2 regions of the Streptomyces sp. NPDC021020 genome follow, and region 2 is predicted to be linked to the other one. Evidence: riboswitches for the same ligand, from Rfam matches in the RefSeq annotation. Region 2 holds a riboswitch; the other holds the start of a gene.
What was found. A riboswitch is a leader RNA that binds a small molecule or an ion and turns the genes downstream of it on or off. The one in region 2 is predicted to bind cobalamin.
Positions count from the first base shown of each region.

Region 1: it holds a riboswitch for cobalamin, as region 2 does, so the genes downstream of both, metE (5-methyltetrahydropteroyltriglutamate--homocysteine S-methyltransferase) here and ACH4SL_RS12340 (ribonucleoside-diphosphate reductase subunit alpha) in region 2, are expected to answer to the same signal.

Region 1 covers NZ_JBIRQQ010000002.1:903,041-910,784, forward strand. The annotation lists gene yicI (alpha-xylosidase) at 1-2,069, shown strand, start outside; gene metE (5-methyltetrahydropteroyltriglutamate--homocysteine S-methyltransferase) at 2,134-4,449, opposite strand; cobalamin riboswitch at 4,618-4,839, opposite strand; gene ACH4SL_RS08260 (DUF2470 domain-containing protein) at 4,930-5,661, shown strand; gene ACH4SL_RS08265 (NAD(P)/FAD-dependent oxidoreductase) at 5,672-6,919, opposite strand; gene ACH4SL_RS08270 (alpha/beta fold hydrolase) at 6,996-7,744, opposite strand, start outside.
Region 2 covers NZ_JBIRQQ010000004.1:67,695-75,438, reverse strand. The annotation lists gene ACH4SL_RS12360 (extracellular solute-binding protein) at 1-1,265, opposite strand, end outside; gene ACH4SL_RS12355 (GntR family transcriptional regulator) at 1,585-2,355, shown strand; gene ACH4SL_RS12350 (DUF3311 domain-containing protein) at 2,499-2,756, shown strand; gene mctP (monocarboxylate uptake permease MctP) at 2,753-4,405, shown strand; cobalamin riboswitch at 4,594-4,727, shown strand; gene ACH4SL_RS12340 (ribonucleoside-diphosphate reductase subunit alpha) at 4,868-7,255, shown strand; gene ACH4SL_RS12335 (ribonucleotide-diphosphate reductase subunit beta) at 7,255-7,744, shown strand, end outside.

The DNA.
Region 1 (7,744 bases), on a different contig from region 2:
CGGAATTCGCGCTGCCCGGCGAGGGGCGGTACGGGAGCGCGGTCCGCGAGGGCTCCGTGGTCGAGCTGACCTCGGGCGGGCTGAGCCTGCGCATCGACACCGAGCAGCCCTGGCACCTCGGTTTCAGCGCCGGCGGCACCCCGCTCACCTCCTTCGGCGAGAAGAGCCTCGGCTTCGTGACCGACGCCGAGGGCCGCCACCACATGGTCGCCCGCGCGGCCCTGGGCGTCGGCGAGTACGTCTACGGCCTCGGCGAGCGCTTCACCGCGTTCACCAGGAACGGCCAGAGCGTCGACGTCTGGCAGGAGGACGGCGGTACGAGCAGCGAGCAGGCGTACAAGAACGTCCCCTTCCACCTCACCAACCGCGGCTACGGCGTCTTCGTCAACCACCCCGGCAGGGTGTCGTACGAGATCGGCTCGGAGCTCGTCGGCAAGGCGCAGTTCAGCGTCGAGGACCAGTCCGTGGAGTTCTACGTCGTCCACGGCCCCGGCCCGAAGGAGATCCTCGCCCGCTACACCGCCCTGACCGGCCGCCCCGCGCTGCCGCCCGCCTGGTCCTTCGGCCTGTGGCTGTCCACGTCCTTCACCACGGACTACGACGAGGACACCGTCACCGGCTTCGTCCAGGGCATGGCCGACGCCGGAATCCCGCTGAGCGTCTTCCACTTCGACTGCTTCTGGATGCGCCCCTACCAATGGTGCGACTTCACCTGGGACCCCGCGGTCTTCCCCGACCCGGAGGGCATGCTGGCCCGGCTGAAGGAGCGGGGCCTGCGGATCTGCGTGTGGATCAACCCCTACATCGCGCAGAAGTCCCCGCTGTTCGCCGAGGGCGCCGCGCACGGCTACCTGGTCCGGCGGCCGGACGGCAGCGTGTGGCAGTGGGACCAGTGGCAGGCCGGGATGGGCCTGGTGGACTTCACCGACCCCGACGCGCGCGCCTGGTACGCGTCCAAGCTGCGCGTCCTGCTGGACCAGGGCGTGGACTGCTTCAAGACCGACTTCGGCGAGCGGATCCCGGTCGACGTCGCCTGGTCCGACGGCTCCGACCCGCGGCGGATGCACAACTACTACACCCAGCTCTACAACGAGACGGTCTTCGACCTGCTGCGCGAGGTGCGGGGCGAGGACGAGGCGGTGCTCTTCGCCCGCTCGGCGACCGCCGGCGGGCAGCAGATGCCCGTGCACTGGGGCGGCGACTGCGAGTCGACCTTCGAGGCGATGGCCGAGTCGCTGCGCGGCGGGCTGTCGCTGGGCCTGGGCGGCTTCGGCTTCTGGAGCCACGACATCGGCGGCTTCGAGGGCACCCCGACGCCCGAACTCTTCGCCCGCTGGGTGCAGTTCGGCCTGCTGTCCTCGCACAGCAGGCTGCACGGCAGCCGGTCCTACCGGGTGCCGTGGGAGTACGGCGAGCAGGCCGTCCCGGTCACCGCCGCCTTCACGCGCCTCAAGCACCGGCTGATGCCCTACCTTTACCGCGCCGCCGGGCAGGCCCGGGACACGGGCACGCCGGTGATGCGGGCCATGCTGCTGGAATTCCCCGACGACCCGGCCTGCGCCACCCTGGACCGGCAGTACATGCTGGGCGGCGACCTGCTGGTCGCCCCGGTCTTCAGCGCGGACGGCACGGTCGACTTCTACGTCCCCGCGGGCACCTGGACCAGCGTGCTGACCGGTGAGCGGGTCGAGGGCCCGGGCTGGCGGCGCGAGACGCACCCGCTCGACACCCTGCCGCTGCTCGCCCGGCCCGGCGCGGTGATCCCCTTCGGGGCCTCCTCGGACGGGCCGGTGTCCGACTGGGCGGACGGCGTGACCCTGCGGGTGTACGCGCCGGCCGACGGCGCCACCACCGTGACGCCGGTGCCCGCGCCGGACGGCTCGGGCACGCCGGTCACCTTCACCGTCACCCGCGCCGGTGACGAGATCACTGTCGAGACCGACAGCGCGCTGCCGTGGAACGTACTGCTGGCAGGCGTCGAGACCCCCGGGCACGGCGAGCCGCACCCGCTCGGCACGCTGCACCGGTGCGCGGCCGGGGTGACGCGGCTGGCGGCACGCCGGGCCTGACACGCGGCCGGTCCGGCCCGGCGCCCGGCGTTGCCGCGCGGCAACGCCGGGCGCCGGGCGCGGGTCAGGCGTCCAGCTCGGCGCGGACCGTGCGGGCCGCGGCCACCAGGTTCTCCAGCGACGCCCGGGTCTCGGGCCAGCCGCGGGTCTTCAGACCGCAGTCGGGGTTGACCCACAGCCTCTCCGCGGGGATGGCCTTCAGCCCGGTGCGCAGCATCCGGGCCGCCTCGTCGGCGCCGGGGACGCGGGGCGAGTGGATGTCGTAGACGCCCGGACCGGCCTCGCGCGGGTAGCCGTGCGCGGCCAGCTCGCGGGCCACCTGCATGTGCGAGCGGGCCGCCTCCAGGCTGATGACGTCCGCGTCGAGGTCGTCGATGGCCTGCACGATGTCGCCGAACTCCGCGTAGCACATGTGCGTGTGGACCTGGGTGTCCGCGCGCACCCCGGCGGTGGTGATCCGGAAGGCCTCGGTGGCCCACGCCAGGTACGCCGGCCGGTCGGCGGCACGCAGCGGCAGAGTCTCGCGCAGCGCGGGCTCGTCCACCTGGATCACGGCGGTGCCCGCGGCCTCCAGGTCGGCGACCTCGTCGCGCAGCGCCAGGGCGACCTGCCGGGCGGTGTCGCCGAGCGGCTGGTCGTCGCGGACGAAGGACCAGGCGAGCATCGTGACCGGTCCGGTGAGCATGCCCTTGACCGGCCGGTCGGTGAGCGACTGGGCGTAGGACGTCCAGCGCACGGTCATGGGCCCGGGGCGGGAGATGTCACCCGCCAGGATCGGCGGGCGCACGTACCGGGTGCCGTAGGACTGGACCCAGCCGTGCCGGGTGGCCAGGTAGCCGGTGAGCTGCTCGGCGAAGTACTGGACCATGTCGTTGCGCTCGGGCTCGCCGTGCACGAGGACGTCCAGGCCGGTCTTCTCCTGGAAGGCGATGACCTCGCGGACGGCGTCGCGCATCCGCTCCTCGTAGCCGGCGGTGTCGATGCGTCCGGCCCGCAGGTCGGCGCGGGCGGTGCGCAGCTCGCCGGTCTGCGGGAAGGAGCCGATCGTCGTGGTCGGCAGCAGCGGCAGCCGCAACCGGGCCCGCTGGGCGGTGGTGCGCTCGTCGTACGGCTGCGCGCGGCGGGCGTCGGCGGCGGTGACGGCCGCGGCCCGCTCGCGGACGGCCGGGTCGCGGGTGAGCGGGGAGGCCGCGCGCGAGTCGAGCGCGGCGCGGTTGGCGGCCAGCTCGTCGGCGACGGCCTCCGTGCCGCGGGACAGGCCCGCGGCGAGGGTGGCGATCTCGGCGGTCTTCTGCCGGGCGAAGGCGAGCCAGGGCAGCACCTGCGGGTCGAGGCCGGTCTCGGCGGCGGCGTCGAGCGGCACGTGCAGCAGCGAGCAGGACGCGGCGACGTCGACCTGACCGGCCAGCCCCAGCAGGGTGCCGAGGGTGGCGAGCGCCTTGCGCAGGTCGGCGGTCCAGATGTTGCGGCCGTCGACGACACCCGCGACCAGGCGCCTGCCGGGCAGTCCGCCGGCCGCCGCGAGGCCGTCGAGATTGCCGGCGGCCGGGCCGGTGAAGTCCAGGGCCAGGCCCTCGACCGGGGCTTCGGCCAGCACCGGCAGGGCCTCGCCGAGCCGGTCGAAGTAGGAGGCGACCAGCAGCTTCGGGCGGTCCGTCAGGGAGCCCAGCGCGCGGTAGGCGCGGGCGGCGGCGTCGAGTTCGGCGGCGTCCCGGTCCTGGACGAGCGCGGGCTCGTCGAGCTGCACCCACTCGGCGCCCGCCGCGCGCAGCCCGGCCAGCACCGCGGCGTAGACGGGCAGCAGCCGGTCCAGCAGGCTCAGCGGCTCGAAGTCCGCGGGCGCGCCGGGCGCGGGCTTGGCCAGCAGCAGGTACGTGACGGGTCCGACGAGCACCGGCCGCGGGGTCAGCCCCTGCGCCAGGGCCTCGGCCAGCTCGACGAGCTGCTTGGCGGGGTCGGGGGCGAAGACGGTGTCGGGCCCCAGCTCGGGCACCAGGTAGTGGTAGTTCGTGTCGAACCACTTCGTCATCTCCAGCGGCGCGACGTCCTGCGTGCCGCGGGCCATCGCGAAGTAGCCGTCGAGCGGGTCGGCCTCGACCGCGGCGCGGTGCCGCGCGGGGATCGCGCCGACCATGACGCTGGTGTCGAGGACGTGGTCGTAGAGCGAGAAGTCGCCGGTGGGCACCTCGTCGATGCCGGCCTCGGACAGCTGCCGCCAGTTGGCCCGGCGCAGCTCGGCCGCGGTCCTACGCAGCTCGGCCGCGGTGACGCGGCCCTTCCAGTAGCCTTCGACGGCCTTCTTCAGTTCCCGGTCGGCACCCTGGCGGGGGTAGCCGTACACGGTGGCCCGTGCTGCCGCGGCTGCGGGCTTGGTTGTCACGGAGATCTCCTTCACGAGACGGATCCCTGAGATCCCGGCGACGGGACGGGGGCGTGAAGGGTGACGCAGCCGGACGGGTCGGGACTGTTCCCCCCGAAAGGGGTACGTCCACCCGCCGGTTGTCGCCGACCCGCCCTCGAGGTCACCGGGATGTCCGTGCGCGGAACGGTCCGCGTACGGGCAACGGGCAGGTCTTCGGACTCGCGGGCGCTCTGCCGGAAGGCAGTTTTCCTACTGGCCGTCGCTTCCCAGGTCCGCGGCCCGGACCCAGTGCGTATGACGGCGGTCGTTCCCACTCACCGCTGCGGGGCAGTCCCGGATTCCCACCGGGTTCCCTCTTACGACGCGCCTGCCTGGCGGGCAGGGCGAACCAGTTGCACCACCCAGCGTAGAACGCCGCGGGACTTCCGGCTGCCGTTGTCCACATCCCGGCTCGGTGTCATATTAAGGTTAGGCTTACCTAAGTCCCGAGGAGGACGTGTGACCAGGACCGCCGATCCGCGCGAGCCCAGCGCCGCCGAGCAAGTCCGCAGCATCCTGTCGACCGCGGGCTCCGCCGGGGTGACGGCCAACGGTGCGCACGAGGACTTCCTGACCGGCGTGGCCGCCGACTTCGACGGCCGCGTCCTGCGGCTGCGCGTCCCCGTCGACAGCCGCACCGCCGCGGAGGCGTCCTGCGGCCCGGCGGTCGGCATCCCCGCGGTGCTGGAGTGGACGGACCTCGCGCCCGTACCCGTACGCGACCGGGTCCGCGCCCGGGTGCGGATCACCGCCCGGCTGCAGGCGCCCGAACCGGGGCCTGCCGGGGCGGTGCGGCTGCGGGCCGACGTCCGCGCCGTCGCGTTCGACGCGCGCGGGGCCCGCCACCTGGTCGCACCCGGCGAGCTGGCCGCCGCCCGGCCCGACCCGGTCGCCTCCGCCGAGGCGCGGCTGCTGCTGCACCTGGCCGAGGACCACCAGGAGCACCTGGACGAGCTGGCCCGGCTGCTGACGGACCGGCAGCTCGTCGATGTCACCCGCGTCGTCCCGCTCGCCCTCGACCGGCACGGCATCGTGCTGCGCCTGGAGCGCCCGTACGGCCACCTCGACGCCCGGCTGCCCTTCCCGCACCCGCTGACGGGGCCCGACGAGCTCGGCCACCACATCCACGCCCTGCTCACCCGCGCCTTCCACGAGCGGCACCACACCCGGTACGGCCGCCGACGCCGGTGACCGGACGCCGCTACCCGCCGGTCGCGCGGTCGGCGAGGATCTCGCGGGCGGCGCGTGCGCCGGAGGCGAGGGCGCCCTGCACGGAGCCGGTCGCGCGGTGGTCGCCGCAGACGTGGACACCGGGGGAGTGGCGGGTGGTACGGGAGAGCGGCCAGGGCGGTGGCATGGCCGGAAGCGCCTCCGGCACCGGGTAGACGGCCACCGGCTCCCAGCCGCGGGTGTCCGTCCCGTACAGCTCGGCCAGCACGTCGCGCACCCGCGCCTCCCGCCGCGCGGGGTCGTCCGCGCCCAGGACCGAGGTGGCCACCAGCGCCCGCCCGCGCGGCGCGTACGACGGCGCGACCTCGCTGAGCACCACCGTGTTGAGCACCCGCCGCGCGCTGTCCACGACCAGCGTCGGCTCGGCCAGCGGCGACCGCGGGGCGGCGTGGTAGTACGTGGTGACCGCGCGGACCGGCGGCACGGCGAGTCCCGGCAGCAGCTCCGCGGCGGCCGCCGGGCCGGTCGCGACGACCACCGCGCGGGCCGGCTGCTCCTCCCCGTACGCCGTCAGCACCCCTTCCCCGGTGAGACGTTCGACCGGGGTGCCGAGCACCACCGTGCCGTCCGGCAGGGCGGCGGCGAGCTGCTCGGGGACCGCGGCGACACCGCGGGCGGGCAGGCACAGCCTGCCGCGCATCATCGAGCGCCACACCAGGTGGAAGTAGCGGCTGGAGGTCTCCAGCTCGTCCTCCAGGAACACCCCCGACAGGAAGGGCCGCAGCAGCCGCTCCACCAGATCCTCGCCGATCGCGGCATCCGCCAGCGCCGTCCTGGTCGTCCGGTCCGGCGCCCGCTTGAGCGCCCGCGGCGGCGTGAGCAGATCCCGCCCGCACAGCATGACCAGCGCGGACACGTCCCGCAGCGAGCCGAGCCGGCCGGGCAGCAGATCGGCGGCCTGCCGCGGGGCCCGCGTCGGATCGGCGAAGCGCAGCATGCCCCGCGGGGTGCGCACCAGGACGCCGGGGCCGAACGGCCGCGCGTCCAGCTCGTCCACCCGCAGCCGGCGGCGCAGTTGCGGGTAGGACGGGTTGACGACCTGGAAGCCGCGGTCGAAGCGGAAGCCGTCCCGCACATCGGTGCGCATCCGCCCGCCGACCCCGTCGGACGCCTCCAGCACCCGGACCCGCAGCCCCGCGGCCACCAGGTCCTGCGCGCACGCGAGCCCCGCGAGCCCGGCGCCGACCACCACCACGTCCACCGCTGCCTTCGTCGCCACCGCGCTCTCCGTCCGCCGGGCCCGGCCGTCCCCCGGCGGCGCGGGCGGGCCGCGGCGCCGGGGGACGGGAGGGGAGTCACTTCGCCAGGAATTCCAGCAGGTCCTTGGTGAACTTCTCCTTGTCGCCGGGCACCAGCGCGATGCCGTGCGAGCCGCCCTCGTAGACCTTCAGCTCGGCGTCCTCGACCAGCTTCGCCGTCTTGGCGCCGGTCGCCGCGAAGGGCACGATCTGGTCGTCGTCGCCGTGCACGACCAGCGTCGGGACGTCGAACTTCGCGAGGTCCGCGTGGAAGTCGGTCGCCGCGAAGGCGTCCACGCAGGCCACGGCGCCCTCGATCGTCTCGTCCATCGCCATCAGCCAGAAGGCGTCCCGGTTGCCCTGGGTGGCCCGGCTGCCCTCGCGGTTCGCCCCGAAGAACGCCTCCGAGGTGTCCTTCCAGAACTGCGAGCGCTCGGCGAGGATGCCGGCCTTGATCTCGTCGAAGGCCTTCTGCGGCACCCCCTCCGGGTTGTCCGGCCCCTGGAGCATGATCGGCGGGATCGCCGAGAGCAGCACCGCCGAGCGGACCCTCTCCGTGCCGTGCCGGCCGATGTAGCGGGCCAGTTCGCCGCCGCCCATGGAGTGGGCGACGAGGGTGACGTCGCGCAGGTCCAGGCCGGTGATCAGGTCGTCGAGGTCGTCGGCGAAGGTGTCGAAGTCGTAGCCGTCGAAGACCGGAGTCGAGCGCCCGTGGCCGCGCCGGTCGTGCGCGATGCCGCGGAAGCCCGCGTCGGCCACCGCCTTGAGCTGGTCCTGCCACGCGTCGCCGCTGAGCGGCCAGCCGT
Region 2 (7,744 bases):
GTCTTGGCCGCGTCCTGGACGGAGGCCTTGCCGGTGGCGATGTTCTGCAGCATGGTCTGCAGGGTCTGCGCCTTCTCCACGGTGCCCCAGCCGGGCGCGGTGGGCACGAACCAGCTGGAGCCGGCGGCGGTCGCGGTGACCGCGGAGGCCGGGTCGCTCTTGAGCGTCTCCAGCTGCGTGTTGTTGTTCGGCAGGTTGCCCTTGCTCATCAGGACCTTCTGGCCCGCGGTGTTCGTGAAGTCGTTGATCCACTCGGCCGCCAGGTCGGCGTTCTTCGACTTCGTCGGGATCGCCAGGTCCGAGCCGCCGAGGAAGACCGGCAGGTTCTTGCCGGACGGGCCGGGCATGACGAAGTTCTCGAGGTTGTCCTTGAGCTTGCCGCCGGTCTTGTCGAACTTCGGGTCGGCCGCGGACGGCCCCTCCCAGCCGGGGGCGAAGATCAGGTCGGACTTGCCCTGGCCGTAGACGATGTAGCGGTCCGACTCGTCCTTGGTGAGGTCGCCGTGCATGTACTTGCCCATGGCGTCCTTCCAGGCGGTGAGGCCCTGGATGGCCTGCGGGCTCTCCAGCGAGCCCTTCCACTGGCCGCCCTCGTTGGCGGCGATGGCGCCGCCGGCGTCGTAGACGAAGGACATGGCCGCGTACCAGTCACGCGAGGGCTGGTACCAGGCGTTGAACTTCGGACCCTGCTTGGACTGGATCTTGTCCAGGTCCGCGGTCAGCTCGGTCCAGTTCTTCGGGGCGGCCTTGATGCCGGACGCGGCGGCGATGTCCTTGCGCCACGTCGCGATACGGGCGGCGGCGTAGTACGGCACGCCGTAGGTCTTGCCGTCGTAGGTGACGGACTGCTTGAGGGCGTCCAGCCACTGCGCGGAGTTGTCGAACTTCGACGGGTCGACCTCGGCGAACGCGCCTTCGGCCATGTAGGGCACCATCTCGGAGTTGCCCATCTCCACGACGTCGGGCGCCTTGTCGGTGGCGAGCACGGCGTCCAGCTTGGCATTCTTGTCCGGCCAGGCGTAGTACTCGTGCTTGACCTTCAGACCCGGGTGCTTCGCGGTGAGGGCGTCGTCAGCCGTCTTGATGAGTTCCGGCCAGTTGTGCTGGGCGTCCACCGTCAGCCAGACGGTGATCGACGACGCGCTCGCCGCCTTGTCGCCCCCCGACGACGCCTTCTTGTCGTCGTCCTTCTTGTCCGATCCACATGCCGCGATACCGACGATCATGGTCGCGACGCCGATCGCCGCGATGAGCTTGCGCTTCACGCCACCCTCCTCAGGATGCCCGAAACTCCCCCCACCGCCCGAAATGCCGGACTCCGCGCAGGACGCGGAGGCCGATACTTGCTCGTGGGTCTGGGATTTGGTCGTTAATGGTTTAGACCAGTACCGGGAGCTTGGCCTAGACCTTTAGGGGTGTCAAGGGTGTATAAGAACACCCGTCGGGTCTGTTATCGGACCGACACCTGAGGGGGACCAGGACCCCGCCGCCTCTCTCCCGCGGAGCCGCGCGTGCCACCATGTGAGCCGCGATCAACGGAGGAGCCGGACCACGGCAGCACGAGCGCAGTCGGGAGCAGACGTCATGGAGAGCGACGCGGTCACCAGTGCGGAGACGACGACGGGCGGCACCGCCGGCCGTACCGCGCGGGTGCCCAAGTACTACCGGCTCAAGCGCCATCTGCTGGACATCACCCAGACCATGCCACCGGGCACCCCCGTCCCGCCCGAACGCACCCTTGCCACCGAGTTCGACACCTCCCGCACCACCGTCCGGCAGGCCCTCCAGGAGCTTGTCGTCGAGGGCCGACTGGAGCGTATCCAGGGCAAGGGCACCTTCGTGGCCAAGCCCAAGGTCTCCCAGGCGCTGCAACTGACCTCGTACACCGAGGACATGCGCGCCCAGGGCCTCGAACCCACCTCCCAGCTGCTGGACATCGGCTACATCACCGCCGACGACCGGCTCGCCGGGCTGCTGGACATGAAGGCCGGCGGGCGCGTGCTGCGCATCGAGCGGCTGCGGCTCGCCAACTCCGAGCCGATGGCCATCGAGACCACCCACCTGTCCGCCAAGCGCTTCCCCGCGCTGCGCCGCAGCCTGGCCAAGTACACCTCGCTCTACACCGCGCTGGCCGAGGTCTACGACGTCCGGCTCGCCGAGGCCGAGGAGACCATCGAGACGTCGCTGGCGACCCCGCGCGAGGCCGGGCTGCTGGGCACCGACGTGGGCCTGCCGATGCTCATGCTCTCCCGGCACTCGATCGACACCACGGGCGAGCCGGTCGAGTGGGTGCGGTCGGTCTACCGCGGCGACCGGTACAAGTTCGTGGCCCGCCTCAGCCGCCCCACCGACTGATCCGGGTACCCCTACCGGTGCTTTCCGGTCACCCGCGCGGCTGACCTGGGAACTGATCCGTGCACGGGTAGTGACTGCCGCCGCTAGCCTCCCCTAGATTTCCTGGCCATTACAGCCGCTCTAGGGGACGGGAGCACCAGCACATGTCACCAGCACCACCGGACCCACGGCCACCGGTCGTCACCCCCACCCGGGTCGTCGCCGCGCTGTGCCTGCTCGCACCGTTCGTCGCCCTGCTGTGGGTGGACTCCTACGCCCGTACGACGCCGGCCTTCATCGGCATCCCGTTCTTCTACTGGTACCAGATGGCCTGGGTGCCGGTGGCGGCCGCGCTGACCTTCACCGCGTACGTGCTCGTACGCCGCGAGGAGCGGGCGCGCAAGGGCGGTGAGGACGCGTGAAGGACGGCGTCAACGGCGTCGCGCTCGGCGTCTTCGTCTTCTTCTTCCTGGCCGTCACCGTGCTCGGCTTCTTCGCCGCGCGCTGGCGGCGCGCCGCGGACCCGCTGCACCTGGACGAATGGGGCCTGGGCGGGCGGAGTTTCGGGACCTGGGTGACCTGGTTCCTGCTCGGCGGCGACCTGTACACCGCGTACACGTTCGTCGCCGTGCCCGCCGCGATCTTCGCGGGCGGCGCCGCGGGCTTCTTCGCGGTGCCCTACACGATCATCACCTACCCGCTGGTCTTCCTCTTCCTGCCGCGGCTGTGGTCGGTCTCGCGCCGGCACGGCTACGTGACCTCCTCGGACTTCATCCGCGGGCGGTTCGGCTCCAAGAGCCTGTCGGTGGCCGTCGCGATCACCGGCATCATCGCCACGATGCCCTACATCGCGCTGCAACTGGTGGGCATCCAGGCCGTCCTGGACGTCATGGGCGTCGGCGGCAGCGACGGCACCAACTGGTTCCTCAAGGACCTGCCGCTGCTCATCGCCTTCGGCGTGCTCGCCGCGTACACGTACTCCTCGGGGCTGCGCGCGCCCGCGCTCATCGCCTTCGTCAAGGACGCGCTGATCTACATCGTCATCGTGGTCGCCATCATCTACATCCCGTACAAGCTCGGCGGCTTCGACGACATCTTCAGCAAGGCCGGTGACGCCTACGCGGTGACGAACAAGCAGGGCGTCGCCCGCGGCTCCCTGGTGACCGGCCCGAAGGCCCAATGGGCGTACGCCACGCTGGCGATGGGCTCGGCGATGGCGCTCTTCCTCTACCCGCACTCGATCACCGCCGTGCTGTCCGGCAAGAGCCGCGACACCATCCGCCGCAACACCACGATCCTGCCGCTGTACTCGCTCATGCTCGGCCTGCTGGCGCTGCTCGGCTTCATGGCCATCGCGGACGGCGTCGGCGCGGGCGACCCGAAGTACAACAACCAGCTGGCCATCCCGCAGCTCTTCGAGAACGTCTTCCCGTCGTGGTTCGCGGGCGTCGCCTTCGCCGCGATCGGCATCGGGGCGCTCGTGCCCGCCGCCATCATGTCCATCGCCGCGGCGAACCTCTTCACCCGCAACATCTACAAGGACCTCATCAAACCGGACGCCACCCCGGCGCAGGAGACCGCGGTCTCCAAGGCCGTCTCGCTCGTGGTCAAGGTCGGCGCGCTGGTCTTCGTCCTCACCATGGACAAGACGGTGGCCATCAACTTCCAGCTGCTGGGCGGCATCTGGATCCTGCAGACCGTCCCGGCCATAGTGGGCGGCCTGTTCACCCGCTGGTTCCACCGCTGGGCGCTGCTCGCCGGCTGGGCGGCGGGTATGTTCTACGGCACATGGAAGGCGTACGAGCAGTCCAGCCCGGCGCAGTCGCACTTCGGCGGGAACGCGGACATGATCCCGCTGATCGGTGAGAAGGGTTACATCGGCCTGACGGCCTTCGTCCTCAACGCGGGCGTCGCGATCGTCCTGACGGTCGTCCTGCGGGCCTTCAAGGCCCCTGCGGGCGTGGACGAGACCTCGCCGGGCGACTACACCGCGGAGTCCGCCGCGGAGCTCCCGAGCCCCGCGACGCCGCCGGACACGACGGTCACCCCGGGCCTGCCCGAGCCGGCGTAGGGGCTGCGCCCGAAGGGGCGCGGGGAACTGCGCGAGCAACCACCCACCGGCCGGTGGTCCGGTACGCACCGAACTGCCCCTTCGGGCCGGTGACGACGTGCACGTGGTCGGTGGCTGAGCGCGCAGTTCCTCGCGCCCCTGGTGTACCCGGCGACACAACATCTAGCCCCGTCCATGTGCGGCAGCACAAGATGTATGCTCAACTCCGCTGCCCGCAGGGGAAGCCGGTGCGAATCCGGCGCTGCCCCGCAACGGTGAGCTGCCGCGCGCCCAAGCGCCACGCAGCGGAGCCCGATCGCCTGCCGGCAGACGGCGTTCCGGTCCGCGAACCGTGACGCCGCTGTGTCCGGGCCTCGTGGAGTGGGCTCCGCGGACGCGGCTCGGCATGCCCGCAGGGCTGCCGCGGCCCCCTCCGTCCCTCCCCGCGCGGCCGCCGCCGCTCATGTGGGAGACCGCATCACCGTGACCATCGCGCCCGAAGCCCCCGCAGCCACCGCCACCGCCACCACCGGCGCGCCCGACAGCGCCGACCTGCTGCGTACCCTCGTGGAGCTGTGTACCGACCTTCCCGACACCGACCCCGGCAGGGTCGCCGGCGCGGCGTTGCGGGGGCGCAGCGCGGCCGCGGACACGGCGGAGCTGCGGGTGCTGGCCACCGAGGCGGCGGCCGGGCTGATCTCGGAGGACCCGGCGTACTCGCGGCTGGCGGCGCGGCTGCTGACCGTGACGGTCGCCGAGGAGGCCGCGTCGCAGGGCGCGGTGTCCTTCACGGCCTCGATCGCGGTGGGGCACCGCGAGGGCCTGGTCGCCGACCGCACCGCCGACTTCGTCACCCGGCACGCGGCCCGGCTGGACGCCCTGGTCGAGCGGGCGCTCGCCGAGGGCGCCGACGACCGCTTCGGCTACTTCGGCCTGCGCACCCTCTACACCCGCTACCTGCTGCGGCACCCGCTGACCCGCAAGGTCGTCGAGACCCCGCAGCACTTCCTGCTGCGGGTGGCCGCGGGGCTGGCCGAGGACGAGAGCGCCGCGGCGCTGGACGAAGTGGCCGCGCTCTACCGGCTGATGAGCGCGCTGGACTACCTGCCCAGCTCCCCCACGCTCTTCAACTCCGGTACGCGGCACCCGCAGATGTCCTCGTGCTACCTGCTGGACTCGCCGCTCGACGAGCTGGACTCGATCTACGACCGCTACCACCAGGTGGCCCGGCTGTCGAAGCACGCGGGCGGCATCGGACTGCCCTTCTCCCGTATCCGCGCCCGCGGTTCGCTCATCCGCGGCACCAACGGGCACTCCAACGGCATCGTGCCCTTCCTGAAGACGCTGGACGCCTCGGTCGCGGCCGTGAACCAGGGCGGCCGCCGCAAGGGCGCCGCGGCGGTCTACCTGGAGACGTGGCACGCGGACGTCGAGGAATTCCTGGAGCTGCGCGACAACACCGGTGAGGACGCCCGGCGTACGCACAACCTGAACCTGGCGCACTGGGTGCCGGACGAGTTCATGCGCCGGGTCGAGGCGGACGCGCAGTGGTCGCTGTTCTCGCCGGTGGACGTACCGCAGCTCGTCGACCTGTGGGGCGACGACTTCGACACCGCCTACCGCGCCGCCGAGGCCGCCGGGCTCGCCCAGCGCACCCTGCCCGCACGGGAGTTGTACGGCCGCATGATGCGCACCCTGGCGCAGACCGGCCAGGGCTGGATGACGTTCAAGGACGCCGCCAACCGCACCGCCAACCAGACCGCGCGCCCCGGCCGTACCGTGCACTCGTCCAACCTGTGCACGGAGATCCTGGAGGTCACCGACGACTCCGAGACGGCCGTGTGCAACCTCGGCTCGGTGAACCTCAGCGCCTTCGTCACCGCCGAGGGGGACATCGACTGGGCGCGGCTGGACGAGACCGTGCACACCGCGGTGACCTTCCTGGACCGGGTCGTCGACATCAACTACTACCCGACCGAGCAGGCGGGCCGCTCCAACTCCCGCTGGCGGCCGGTGGGTCTGGGCGTGATGGGCCTCCAGGACGTCTTCTTCAAGCTGCGGCTGCCCTTCGCCTCCCCCGAGGCCCGCGCGCTGTCCACGAAGATCGCCGAGCGCGTCATGCTCGCCGCCTACGAGGCCTCCTGCGGCCTGGCCGAGCGGCACGGGCCGCTGCCCGCGTGGGCGGAGACCCGCGCCGCGGACGGCGTGCTGCACCCGGACCACTACGGCTTCCAGACCGCGTGGCCCGAGCGCTGGGCGGCGCTGCGCGAGCGCGTCGCGGCGCACGGCATGCGCAACGCGCTGCTGCTGGCCATCGCCCCGACCGCGACCATCGCCTCGATCGCCGGCTCGTACGAATGCATCGAGCCGCAGGTGTCCAACCTCTTCAAGCGCGAGACGCTGTCCGGCGAATTCCTCCAGGTCAACTCCTACCTGGTGGCCGACCTCAAGCGGCTGGGCGTGTGGGACGAGCAGACCCGCGAGGCGCTGCGCGAGTCGGCCGGCAGCGTCCAGGGCTTCGGCTGGATCCCCGCGGAGGTGCGCGAGCTCTACCGCACCGCCTGGGAGCTGCCGCAGCGCGCCCTCATCGACATGGCCGCGGCCCGTACCCCGTACCTGGACCAGAGCCAGTCGCTGAACCTGTTCCTGGAGACGCCCACCATCGGCAAGCTCTCCTCGATGTACGCCTACGCGTGGAAGCAAGGCCTGAAGACCACGTACTACCTGCGCTCCCGCCCGGCGACCCGGATCGCCCGCGCCGCGCAGGGCTCCGCACCCGCGGCCGTACCCGCTCCCGCGTCCCCCGCCGCGACCGCCGACGCGATCGCGTGCTCCCTGGAAAACCCCGAGTCCTGCGAGGCCTGCCAGTAATGACCAGCACCACCGCGAACGTGAAGAACCTGCTCGACCCGGGCTTCGAACTCACCCTGCGTCCGATGCGCTACCCGGACTTCTACGAGCGCTACCGCGACGCGATCAAGAACACCTGGACGGTGGAGGAGGTCGACCTGCACTCCGACGTCGCCGACCTCGCCAAGCTCACCCCGGGCGAGCAGCACCTCATCGGGCGGCTGGTGGCGTTCTTCGCCACGGGCGACTCGATCGTCTCCAACAACCTGGTGCTCACCCTCTACAAGCACATCAACTCCCCCGAGGCGCGGCTCTACCTGTCCCGCCAGCTCTTCGAGGAGGCCGTGCACGTCCAGTTCTACCTGACGCTGCTGGACACCTACCTGCCCGATCCGGCCGACCGGGCGGCGGCCTTCGACGCGGTCGAGGAGATCCCGTCCATCCGCGAGAAGGCGCAGTTCTGCTTCCGCTGGATGGCGAACTTCGACGGCCAGGGCGCCGAGAAGATCG